2 regions of the Microbacterium sp. Ag1 genome follow, and region 1 is predicted to be linked to the other one. Evidence: riboswitches for the same ligand, from Rfam matches in the RefSeq annotation. Region 1 holds a riboswitch; the other holds the start of a gene.
What was found. Region 1 has a riboswitch for thiamine pyrophosphate ahead of thiM (hydroxyethylthiazole kinase). Riboswitches for the same ligand answer to the same signal wherever they lie in the genome.
Positions count from the first base shown of each region.

Region 1 (5,786 bases):
GCATCCACGGGCTCGACCGCATCCCCTCGGTGCTGCCGACGCCTCCCTCCGGGCGCGGCCTCACCGCGCACCAGCAGGGCCGCCGCCGCGTGGCCGATGCTCTGGCTGCTGCGGGGCTGGTCGAGACGCCGTCGTTCCCGTTCACCACGGAGGCGCAGAACGATCTGCACGGCTCCGCGTCGGGCGAGCACCTGCCGAGCATCCGTCTGGCGAATCCGCTCGACGGGCAGGCGCCGTACCTGCGCCGGTCGCTGATCCCCGGTCTGCTGCAGACCGCGCACCGCAACATCTCCCGCGGGCTCACCGACCTCGCGATCTTCGAAACCGGGGTGGTCTTCCTTCCCGAGCCGGGTGTGGAGTACGGCACCGATGAGGTGCCGCCGCTGGGGGAGCGTCCGTCCGACGAGACGCTCGCGGAGCTGAACGCCTCGATCCCGCCACAGCACCGGTTCGTCTCCGGACTCCTCACCGGCCATGTCGCACCGCGCCAGCCCGGTCGCCCCGCCGAGGCCGCCGGCCTCGTGGAGGCTCTGGACGCGGTCCGTGTGATCGCGGCAGCCGCCGGGGTCGACATCGACGTGCTCCAGGCCGAACGCGCCGCCCTCCACCCCGGGCGCACCGGGTCGCTCCTGGTGGCAGGCGAAGAGGTCGGATACGTCGGCGAGCTGCACCCCGCTGTCGCCGAGGGGGCCGATCTTCCCGGGCGCGCGACCGTGTTCGAGCTCGACCTCGACCGCATCCTGTCGCTTGCCGGCGGACGGGTCGTCGCGGCTTCGCTGTCGACGTTCCCCGCCGCTACGCAGGACGTGTCGCTCCTGGTTCCGGCCGGGGTCCCCGCCGCGGATGTGCAGGCCGCCCTCGCCGAAGGTGCGGGCACGCTGCTGGAGTCGGTGCGCCTCGTCGACGACTATCGCGGAGAGGGCGTTCCGGAGGGTTCCAAGAGCCTGACCTTCGCACTGAGGTTCCGGGCGGATGACCGCACCCTCACCGCGGCGGAGGCCACGGAAGCCAAGCTCGCCGGAGTCGAGGTCGCTGCGCAGCGCTTCGGAGCGACGCTGCGCGACTGAGGGCCGATCCGCGGTGTGAGGCGCACCGTGTCGTCCTCGGATGATCCAGGTCGGCGCCGGAGTACCGTGGCGGGATGAGAATCCTCCCCCAGGGCACTCCGGCCGCCGTCCCCGACGGGGCGCGACCGCTCGGCGAGGGGCCGTTCCTCGAGCCCGGCGCACAGATCGACTGGCACTACCGGAAACCGGGGTGGCAGCCGGGAGAGCCGTCCAGGATCTCGCCGATGCGCGTGGTCCGTGATGATGAGCGCGGTCTCGTGGCCTGGCTCGCTCCCGGGACGCTCCAGGAGGCGCCCGGCTCCAGCGATGGACAGCGCGTTCGGGAAGTGCCTCTCGCCCGGCGCTGGCTCGAGCCGCGGACGCGCATCGTGGAGCGCTGGCGGGGCAACGGGGTGCTGTGCATCGCCCCTGCGGGGATGCCGTGGTCGATCTGGCTTTTCTGGAGCGACACCACCGGGCCGGACTGGGCGTTCTCCGGGTGGTACGTGAATCTCGAAAACGCGCATCTGCGGACAGACCGGGACACCTTCTCGTCCGACCATATCCTCGACGTCGAGATCGATCCGGCGGGCGGCATCCACCTCAAGGACGAGGATGAGCTCGTCGCCGCGATCGCCCAGGGACGGCTCAGTTCCGAGCAGGCCGCGCAGATCGAGCGGCACGCGGACGCGGCCATCGCGTCGTTCGAGGCCGACGACTGGCCGTTCGACTCCGCGTGGACCCGCTGGCGGCCCGACCCCGCCTGGACGGTTCCGGTGCTGGCAGGCCTTGACCGGTTGGGTGCAGGCACACCATGACGGATGTTCTGATCCTGGGCGGCACCGGGTGGCTCTCCGGGCGCGTCGCCGGTCACTGGCGCGACCACGGAGCCACGGTCACCTGCCTCGCTCGAGGCACACGGCCCGCGCCGGAGGGAACGGTCCTGGTGCGTGGCGATCGCGAGGAGGCTTCGACCTACGCCGACCTCGCACGACGGGAGTGGGACCACGTCGTCGACATCTCCTCCCAGGCGGCGCATGTCGATCGGGCAGTCGAGATGCTGGGCGATCGAGCGGCACGATGGACGTACGTGTCATCCGTGTCGGTGTACTCCGATGACGAGACGGTCGGTGCGGACGAATCGGCTCCACGACACCCGGCGGCGGTTCTCGGCGACGAGTACGAGTACGCGGCGCAGAAGGTCGCCGCCGAGGACTCCGTCGCCCGATTGGGGGAGCGGGCACTCGTGGTGCGTCCCGGCCTGATCGTGGGCGACGGAGACCTGAGCGACCGCTTCGGCTACTGGAGTGCTGCGTTCGCTCGTGCCGACGCTGACGCCGTGCTGCTGCCCCCGCTGGACGGGCGGAGCGCTCAGTTGATCGACGTCGACGATCTGGCGGAGTACATCGTCACCGCGCGAGGCAGCGGAGCCGTCAACGCCGTCGGCGACGAGAGGCCTCTCGCGGATGTGCTGCGGATGGTCCGCGCTGCATCCGGGCACACCGGGGCGACCATCGTCGCGGACGAGGAGTGGCTCATCGCGCATGACGTGGACCACTGGGCCGGCCCGCACTCCCTGCCGCTGTGGCTCCCGCCCGAGATGACGGGATTCATGACCCGCTCGAACGCGGCATTCCATGAGACCGGTGGGACGCTCCGTCCGCTCGTCGACACGATCGAGCGCGTGCTCGCCGACGAACGGGAGCGCGGACTCGACCGCGAACGACGTGCCGGGCTCACGCGGGCGCAGGAGCGGGCGCTGCTGGCCGATCGATAGACTGCGGACAGTGACACGGGGTGCCGCGATCCGCGGCTGAGAACAGACCCGTCGAACCTGATCTAGTTCGTACTAGCGAAGGGATGTCGCGATGAGCGATCTTCTGCGTCCTGATTCCACACACGATCTCGCCGAAAAGGCTGCGGTGCTGCTGGGGGTGTTGCGTGAGGCGCCACCGCTGACGCACTGCATCACCAATGCCGTGGTCACCGGCTTCACCGCCAACGTGCTGCTGGCGCTCGGGGCTGCCCCCGCCATGGTCGACATCGTCGGGGAGGCCGGCATGTTCGCCGGTGTCGCCTCGGGGATGCTGGTCAACCTGGGGACGCCCACCCCGGAGCAGCGCGCGGCGACTCTGGAAGCCGTCACCGGTGCGAGGGCAGCCGGTACGCCCTGGGTGCTCGACCCCGTCGCGGTCGGTGCGCTCCCGGTGCGCACCGCACTCGCGCGTCAACTCGTCGAGCAGCGTCCGACCGCGATCCGCGGCAACGCCTCGGAGGTGCTGGCTCTCGCGGGGCTCAGCGCCGGTGGGCGAGGTGTGGATTCCACCGACAGCACCGAGTCCGCGGCCGAGGCCGCATCGGCGCTGGCTCGGACGACACGCGGTGTGGTGGCCGTGTCCGGCCCGATCGATCTGCTCACCGACGGCGAACGCGTGCTGCGGTTGTCCAACGGGCACGAGCTGCTCACGAGGGTCACGGGCGGCGGTTGTGCTCTGGGCGCGGTGATGGCGGCCTTCCTCGGCGCTGCGCGGGCGACAGGGCACGACGCGCTCACGGCGGTCGCGTCGGCGAGCCTCGTGTACACGATCGCGGCGGAGCAGGCAGCGGAGCGGTCCACCGGGCCGGGGAGCTTCGCCGTCGCGCTGCTGGATGCCCTCGCCGCGGTGGATTCCGCTGACATCAGGGTCCGTGCCCGCGTCGAAGGCGGTGCCCTGTGAACGCCGACCTCTCGCTCTACCTCGTCACGGATGCGGAGCTGTGCGGAGACCGGGGCGTCGTCGAGACCGTCCGGCACGCGGTGGAAGGCGGGGTGCGCATCGTGCAGCTGCGCGACAAGGACGCGACCGACGAGGAGACGGTCGAACAGCTGGTCGCGCTGTCGCAGGCGATCGACGGTCGGGCGCTGCTCGTGGTGAACGATCGGCTGGGCGCGGCCGTGGCTGCTCGTGAGCGTGGAGCCAGGGTCGATGGCGTGCACCTCGGTCAGGGCGACGCCTCGGTGCTGCGCGCCCGTGAGGCACTCGGACCCGACGCGTTGATCGGCCTCACCGCCAACACCGCCGCGCACCTCGACGCGGTGCGGGCCCTCCCGGCCGGGACGGTCGACTACCTCGGGGTCGGCGTCATCCGTCCCACCCTCACGAAGCCGGATCACCCCGTCCCGCTGGGCGTGGAGGGATTTCGCGACTTCGCCAGGCGCAGCGCACTCCCGTGCGTGGCGATCGGCGGTGTCCACATCGACGACACCGAGGCCCTTCGCGATGCCGGTGCGGCGGGGGTGGCCGTGGTCTCGGCGCTGTGTGCCGCCGACGATCCGGCCGCCGTAGCGACGCGGTTCCTGCGGCGCTGGCGCTCCGGGGGTGTACCGCGAGTGCTCAGCATCGCCGGGAGCGACCCGTCCGGAGGTGCGGGCATCCAGGCCGACCTCAAGTCCATCGCCGCGAACGGCGGGTACGGGATGGCTGTGCTCACGGCGCTGACCGCGCAGAACACGCAGGGCGTGCGCGCTGTGCACGTGCCGCCGGTCGACTTCCTCCGCGCGCAGCTCGATGCCGTGTCGGACGACATCGTGATCGACGCCGTGAAGATCGGGATGCTCGCCGACGCCGAGGTCATCCGCGCAGTGGGGGCGTGGCTCGACCGCGTGCGCCCGCCTGTCGTGGTGCTCGATCCCGTCATGGTCGCGACCTCCGGCGACCGGCTGCTGGATCCGGAGGCGGAGCGAGCACTGCACGGACTCCTCGCGCGGGCGACTCTGGTCACTCCGAATCTCGCCGAACTCGCGGTGCTCGCCGGTCGGGAGATCGCCGACTGGGAGGATGCCATCTCCGCGGCGCACGAGCTGTCCGCCCGGATCGATGCGGCCGTCCTGGTCAAGGGCGGCCATCTCGTCGGCGATGAGGCCCCCGATGCGTTGGTCGACGCGGCGCGCGGTCTGCGCAGAGACTTTCCAGGACGACGGATCACGACCGGAAACACCCATGGCACCGGCTGCTCGCTGTCGTCCGCGCTCGCGACCCTGCTCGCGCGGGGGCACGACGCAGAAGCGGCCGTCGGCGCCGCGCGCATCTGGCTTCGCGAAGCCCTGCGGGCGGGGGACGCGTTGCGCGTCGGCGGTGGGCACGGGCCGATCAACCACTTCTCCGGACTCTGGGAACGGGCGGGAACAGAGGCCCGTCCGGTCGCGGACGACATCGCGGCGGACTGGTGGCACGACATCAGGGAGATCCGCACCGCGATCGACGAGCTGCCCTTCATCCGCGCGCTCGCCGACGGGACGCTGGAGCGCGGACCGTTCCTGTCCTATCTCGCCCAGGACGCGCTGTACCTGCGCGAGTACGCCCGTGTGCTCGCGGAAGCGTCCCGGCTCGCGCCGACATCCGATGAGCAGGCGTTCTGGGCGGAGTCGGCACGCGGTTCGATCGTGGGCGAGCTAGAGCTGCACGCGTCGTGGTTGACTCCGACGCAGGGGGTGAGCGCGGACACGTTCTCCGCCGAGCCGGGGGCGGCCACCACCGCCTACCTCGATCACCTGCGCTCTGTCGCGTTCGGTGGGGACTACGCAGAGATCGTCGCGGCCGTCCTCCCGTGCTTCTGGCTATACACCGACCTCGGCCGACGCCTGCATGCCGGGGCCTTCGGTCAGTACGCGCAGGATCCCCAGCACCCCTACGCCTCGTGGCTGGTGGCCTACGCCGATCCCGCGTTCGAAGAGGCGACCGAGACGGCGATCGCCTACGC
Region 1 covers NZ_LBCR01000032.1:325,866-331,651, forward strand. The annotation lists gene pheT (phenylalanine--tRNA ligase subunit beta) at 1-1,067, shown strand, start outside; gene AAY78_RS14755 (DUF402 domain-containing protein) at 1,142-1,864, shown strand; gene AAY78_RS14760 (NAD-dependent epimerase/dehydratase family protein) at 1,861-2,823, shown strand; TPP riboswitch at 2,830-2,924, shown strand; gene thiM (hydroxyethylthiazole kinase) at 2,915-3,763, shown strand; gene AAY78_RS14770 (bifunctional hydroxymethylpyrimidine kinase/phosphomethylpyrimidine kinase) at 3,760-5,786, shown strand, end outside.

Region 2 (5,786 bases), on a different contig from region 1:
TCGTGCCAGAGGATCTGCTCCAGGAACCGTCGATCGACCGGTTGGTGGTGTGCCACGGCGACGCCTGCATGCCGAACACGCTTCTCGACGCGGAAGGCCGGCCGGCCGCCTTCGTGGATCTCGCCGCTCTCGGTGTCGCCGACCGCTGGGCCGACATCGCCGTGGCCTCGATGAGCACGATGTGGAACTTCGGCGAAGGCTGGGAGGACACACTGATCGAGGCCTACGGCGTCGACCCCGATCACGAGCGCCTCGAGTACTACCGTCGACTCTGGAACGAGACGTGAGTATCGTGCCCGACGATCGGCCGCGTGTGCTCGGTCCGGTCGTCGACGACATGACCCGGTGCGTGCACTATCAAGGCCCGACCGACATCATCGCGATCCGCTTCGCCTGCTGCGGCGAGTACTACCCGTGCCACCGCTGCCACGAGGAGACCGTGAAGCATGCGGCGCAGCAATGGGCGGCCCATGAGCGCGACAGACGGGCGATCCTCTGCGGTGCGTGCGGGCATGAGCTCACGATCGCCGAGTACTTCGCGGCGACGGCATGTCCACGGTGTTCGGCGCTGTTCAACGAGCGGTGCGCACTGCACCGTGAGCACTACTTCCAGCTCGACCGGAGCTAGCTCCAGACGAAACGGAACGTCCCGACGAGCACGGCGGCGGCGAGCGCAAGTGCCATGATCGCGATTCCGCCGATCACCGCCACCGCATCACGCGGGTGCAACCGGGAGGGACGCGACCAGGTGCGCGGAATGCCGGAGCCGAAGCCCCTGGCCTCCATCGCGAGCGCCAGCTTCGAGCCGCGCCGCACCGCGAACACGAGCAGCACGAACGCCATCGAGAAGAACCGTCGCAGCACACCCCGGTCGCCCACACCGCGCGCGCGACGGGCCAGGCTCATGGTGCGCCAGTCATCGAGGAATAGCCCCAGCATGCGCGTTCCCGCGAGGATGCCGAGCACGAAGCGGCTCGGGAGCTTGGCCACCTGCGCCAACGCGTCGGCGAGCTCGGTCGGGTCGGTGCCGCCGAACAGCAGGATCGTGGGGAGTCCGAGCGCGATCACTCGCAGACTCACCGCGATCGCGAGCGTGATGGAGTCGTCGCTGATCGTCGCGAAGCCGAACGTCCAGTAGATGCGCCCTGCCGGTTCCGCATACAGCAGCATGCTCACACCGGCGATCGGGGCGAAGATCACGACCGGCAGCAGGCGCTTCAGCACCGTCGACAGACGCAGCCCCGTCAACGGTAGGCAGAGCAGCTGCAGGACGATCGCTGCCAGCGCGCTCGTGATGTCGATGGAGGCGAACAGCGGCACGGACAGCAGCAGGGCGAGCAGCAGCTTCGTCACCGGGTTCACACCGTCGAGCCAGACCGGGCGCACGGTCTCGGTCGCCGTCACGACGACGACCCCAACTCGATGCGATGACCGCCCAGGTGTCGGATCACCGCGTCGTCGTGCGTGACCGCGATGATCGACCGGCCACGCGCGATCTCCTCCTGCAGCAGGGCGACGAGCGAGATCCACCCGCGGCGGTCCTGTCCGAACGTCGGCTCGTCGAGCACGATGACCTCCGGCGCCCCGGCCAGCACGGTGGCGACCGACAGCCGCCGCTTCTGCCCTCCGGAGAGCGTGAACGGGTTGGCGAGGGCGAGCGGGGCGAGGCCCAGGCGTTCGAGAAGACCGTCAACGACCGTATCCGTCTTCGCCTGATCCCAGCCGAGCGCCCGTGGCCCGACCGCGAGCTCATCGCGAAGGGTCTGGGCCAGGAACTGGTGCTCCGGCTCCTGGAACACCATCCCGATGCGGGTGAGCAGCTCGCGCGAGGTCCAGCGGATGGGGCGCGTGCCCTTGCGCCCCGCCAGCTCCGGTGCCGACCGCACCTCTCCCGCCTGCTCCGGGATGAGCCCGGCGAGCGTGAGGGCGAGCGTCGACTTGCCGGCGCCGTTCGGCCCGGTGATCACCGTCGCGTTCGCCCGCGGCACGCGCAGGTCGAGCCCGCGCTGCACCGGCGCTCCATGCTCCCGTCCGATCGTCAGGTCGGACGCGGTGAGCGCGTCCGGTGCCGACACCTGCTCCAGCACGGGCAGGTCGATCCCCCGGTCGGGCACCCACACCCCGGCGTCCGCCAGCACGTCGCCGTATGCCGCGAACACCTGGGCCGGTTCCCCGTCGGCGAGCAGTCCGCCGTCGGCCGCGAGCACGATCACGCGCGTCATCAGATCGACCCAGATCGGTGTGCGGTGCTCGACGACGATCAGCGTCGCACCGGTGGAGGCGACGGCATGTTCGACGCTCGCCCGCACCTCGCGCACACCCTCGGGGTCGAGGTTCGCCGTCGGCTCGTCGAGCAGCAGCAGCCCTGGGCGCATCGCGAGCACACCGGCGAGCACCAGTCGCTGCTTCTGTCCGCCCGACAGGGCCTTCGTGGGGCGTTGCAGCGGCACATCGAGCCCGACGGCATCCAGCGCCTCCGCGACGCGACCGGGGATCTCGGATGCGGGCACACCGAGGTTCTCGCACCCGAACGCCACGTCGTCGCCGACCTTCGACAGCACGATCCCCGCATCGGGGTCCTGCAGGACGAGGCCCACCTGACCGTGCCGGGATTCGGGGGCGGCACCGTCGATGTGCAGCGACCCGGTTCGCACCCCTTCGTCGTCGCCGCCGAGGACCCCGGCCAGGCCCGCGAGCAGCGTCGACTTCCCGGCACCGGAGGCGCCGAGCAGCAGCACCCGCTCACCCGGTTCGATCGTGAACGAGACGTCCTCGACGGCGGGGAGCTTCCGACCGGCGTACCGCCAGCCCCAGCCCGCAGCCTGCACGCGGGCCGGGGCGGCGATGGTCACGGTCAGACCTCGCGCACGTGCTCTCGCCCGACGGCGAAGCGGTTCAGTGCACCGGTGACCGCCAACGCGCGCACCAGCAGCCAACCGACGACACCCGCCAGGATCGCCCCGGAGACGACAACGCTGACCAGGTAGATCGTGTTGAACTCGACGGACTTCAGGATGTTGGGCGAGCTGCCGTAGAACAGCTCGAACACCCAGGCAGCCACCGCTGCACCGACACCGGCGAGCGCGGCGACCGCGATCCCGAAGCGCCGGTAGAAGAACAGGGCGAAGATGATCTCCGCGCCGAGTCCCTGCACGATGCCGGACAGCACGGTCGAGACGCCCCACACGTTGCCGATCAGCATCGACACGATCGCTGCGACGAGCTCGACGACCAGCGCCGCACCGGGCTTGCGGATGACGAGGCCGCCGACGACGCCGCCCAGCAGCCAGATGCCGACGGCGATACCGCCCAGTCCCGGCGTCAGAGCATCGGCCGCACCGAACCAGGCGTAGCCGATCGTGTTCCATCCCCAGAACACGAGGCCGATCGCGACGCCGAGGACGGCGGCAACGACGATGTCGACGACGCGCCAGCGCCAGATCGATGTGCGGTGCGGATCCTGTGCGGCGGCGGATGCCTGCTGCGTGGATGCGGACGTGGGCGTACTCATCTGAACTCCTCCCTGCGCTGGCATGACCCAGATCAGGTTCGACGGTCGAAGCGCGATTCGCTCCCTCTCAGCCCGGCTCGCCGGACTCCCGTGGTTGTGCTGACGATCCTACCGTCGGCGACACCCCCGTGGCGACAGGGCCCGGCGCCGCGGAACACGCGCGGGATTGGGTACCGTAAACGAGTGACCGCATCAGATCCCGCCGACGAGGCGACGGGCGTCGTCGGCGACGACGGCCCTGCCCCCGCCGACACCGCCGACACCGCGACAGGCGGATCGGTGCTGACGGCCGAGCAGACGTCGCCTGGAGCGGATGCTCCGGGGACGGTCGTAGACCCGGAGCCCGTCGTAGACCCGGAGCCCGTCGTAGACCCGGAGCCCGTCGTTCCACCGGAGGCCGTCGTTCCACCGGAGGCCGTGAGCGCCCCGGAACCGGCCACCCCCGCGCTGACGAAGCCGCCGTTCATCCCTCGCGACCGCACGGTCTCGGATCCTTCCGGCGAACTCACCGCGTCGGAGACAGCCGCGCCCCAGTGGGCCGACGACACCACGACGGCCACCGCTCTCACCTGGGTCGACGCCGCGACCGTCGCCGAGCACACCGCCACGGCCACTCTCGACGACACCTCGGAGGCCGAGCGATCGAGCGGTCTGCTGCGCGGTGCGCGTCTTCGCCCCGCCATCGCCCGCCCGGTTGTCCTGGTCCCGCTGGCCACGCTCGCCGGTCTCGTCGCCGTCTACGCCGGCACCACACTGCTCTGGCCCCTCCACGAGGTGCCGCCGACGGTGCAGTCGGTCGAGTTCGCGACGACTCCCGCCGCTGCCGCCGCCGTGACCTGGCCGACCGAGGGTGCGGGTGCCGTCGGCATCGCGGGCATGACGACGGCGGCTTCGGTGCCCGACGCCGTGAGCATCGCGAGCATCACCAAGGTCGTCAGCAGTCTGATGGTGCTCGACCGCATGCCGCTCGCTGTCGGGGAGCAAGGACCCGAGTTCTCGTTCACCCGCGCCGACAGCGTGAAGTACTGGGACTACCGGCGCAGTGACCAATCCGCCCTCGACGTGCCCATCGGCGGAGTGCTCACGGAGTACCAGCTGTTGCAGGGGACGCTCATGGGTTCCGCGAACAACTACATCGATCGGCTCGCGACCGAGATCTGGGGCTCCGAGCGCGAGTTCGCGAGGGCTGCAGAGGTGTGGTTGCGCGAACGTGGCCTGACCGGAATCACCGTGGTGACCCCCTCCGGCTTCGACGAGCGCAACGTGGCCACGCCCGAGGCCCTGGTGGCGCTCGGCGAGCGTGCGATGCAGAACCCGGTCTTCGCCGAGATCGTCGGCACCAAGTCCGTCGACCTCCCGGGTGCGGGCACCGTCGTGAACACGAACGGCATGCTCGACGATCCCGGTGTCGTCGGCATCAAGACCGGCACCCTGGTCGGCTGGAACCTTCTCACCGCGAAGGACCTCGTGATCGGTGACACCACGGTGCACCTGTTCGCCGCGGCGCTGAATCAAGCCGGAGACGACGAGCGACTCGCTCTCACGCGTTCCCTGTTCGCCGAGGCGGAATCCGCACTGGAGGCGCAGGCGCCGGCCGTCGCGAAGGACACCGTGGTCGGCAGCGTCACGACTCCGTGGGGCGAGCAGGTCGACGTCATCACCGAATCCGACGCCGATGTGGTGCTCTGGAACAGCGCGACCGCGACCGCCGCGACCGCCTTCGACCTCGGCGAAGAACGCGAACAGGGTGACACGGTGGGCACGCTGACCACGGCAGGACCGGTCAACACCACGACGACTCCGCTGGTGCTGGCCGCGGATGTCGAGGGGCCGAGTCCCTGGTGGCGTCTGACCCACCCGCTCGAGCTGCTCGGGATCAGAGCCGACCAGCCCTGACGCACTCCCCGGCGATCGCCTACGACGACGCCCCACCCCGCGTGAGCGGCGGTGGGGCGTCGTGCGTTGATGCCGTAGGTCAGGAGCGGTGATCGGAGCCGTCAGCGCCGTCTTCCAGCAGGGCCTGCGCCGCGGCCGTCTCGGCTGCCGGCACCTGTGCGCCGACGGACGCGCCGGCCACAGCGGCTGCAGCCTCCGCGCGCGCAGCATCGGTGTCGCCCGCTTCGCCGGTGACGACGACCGGCGTCGTTCCCGTGAGCGCGTCTTCGGCGTCGATGTCGGTCGCGGCCTGCTCGAACTGCGACTGGTACAGACGCCAATAGGCGCCCTGCGCGGCGATGAGCTCGTCGTGCGTTCCCTTCTCCACGATGTCGCCGTG
Region 2 covers NZ_LBCR01000027.1:59,794-65,579, reverse strand. The annotation lists gene AAY78_RS06390 (aminoglycoside 3'-phosphotransferase) at 1-287, shown strand, start outside; gene AAY78_RS06385 (CHY zinc finger protein) at 284-628, shown strand; gene AAY78_RS06380 (energy-coupling factor transporter transmembrane component T family protein) at 625-1,404, opposite strand; gene AAY78_RS06375 (ABC transporter ATP-binding protein) at 1,401-2,852, opposite strand; gene AAY78_RS06370 (ECF transporter S component) at 2,855-3,511, opposite strand; TPP riboswitch at 3,504-3,613, opposite strand; gene AAY78_RS06365 (D-alanyl-D-alanine carboxypeptidase family protein) at 3,695-5,407, shown strand; gene AAY78_RS06360 (ABC transporter ATP-binding protein) at 5,487-5,786, opposite strand, start outside.
Region 2: linked by a shared signal. The riboswitch ahead of AAY78_RS06370 (ECF transporter S component) and the one ahead of thiM (hydroxyethylthiazole kinase) in region 1 are both predicted to bind thiamine pyrophosphate.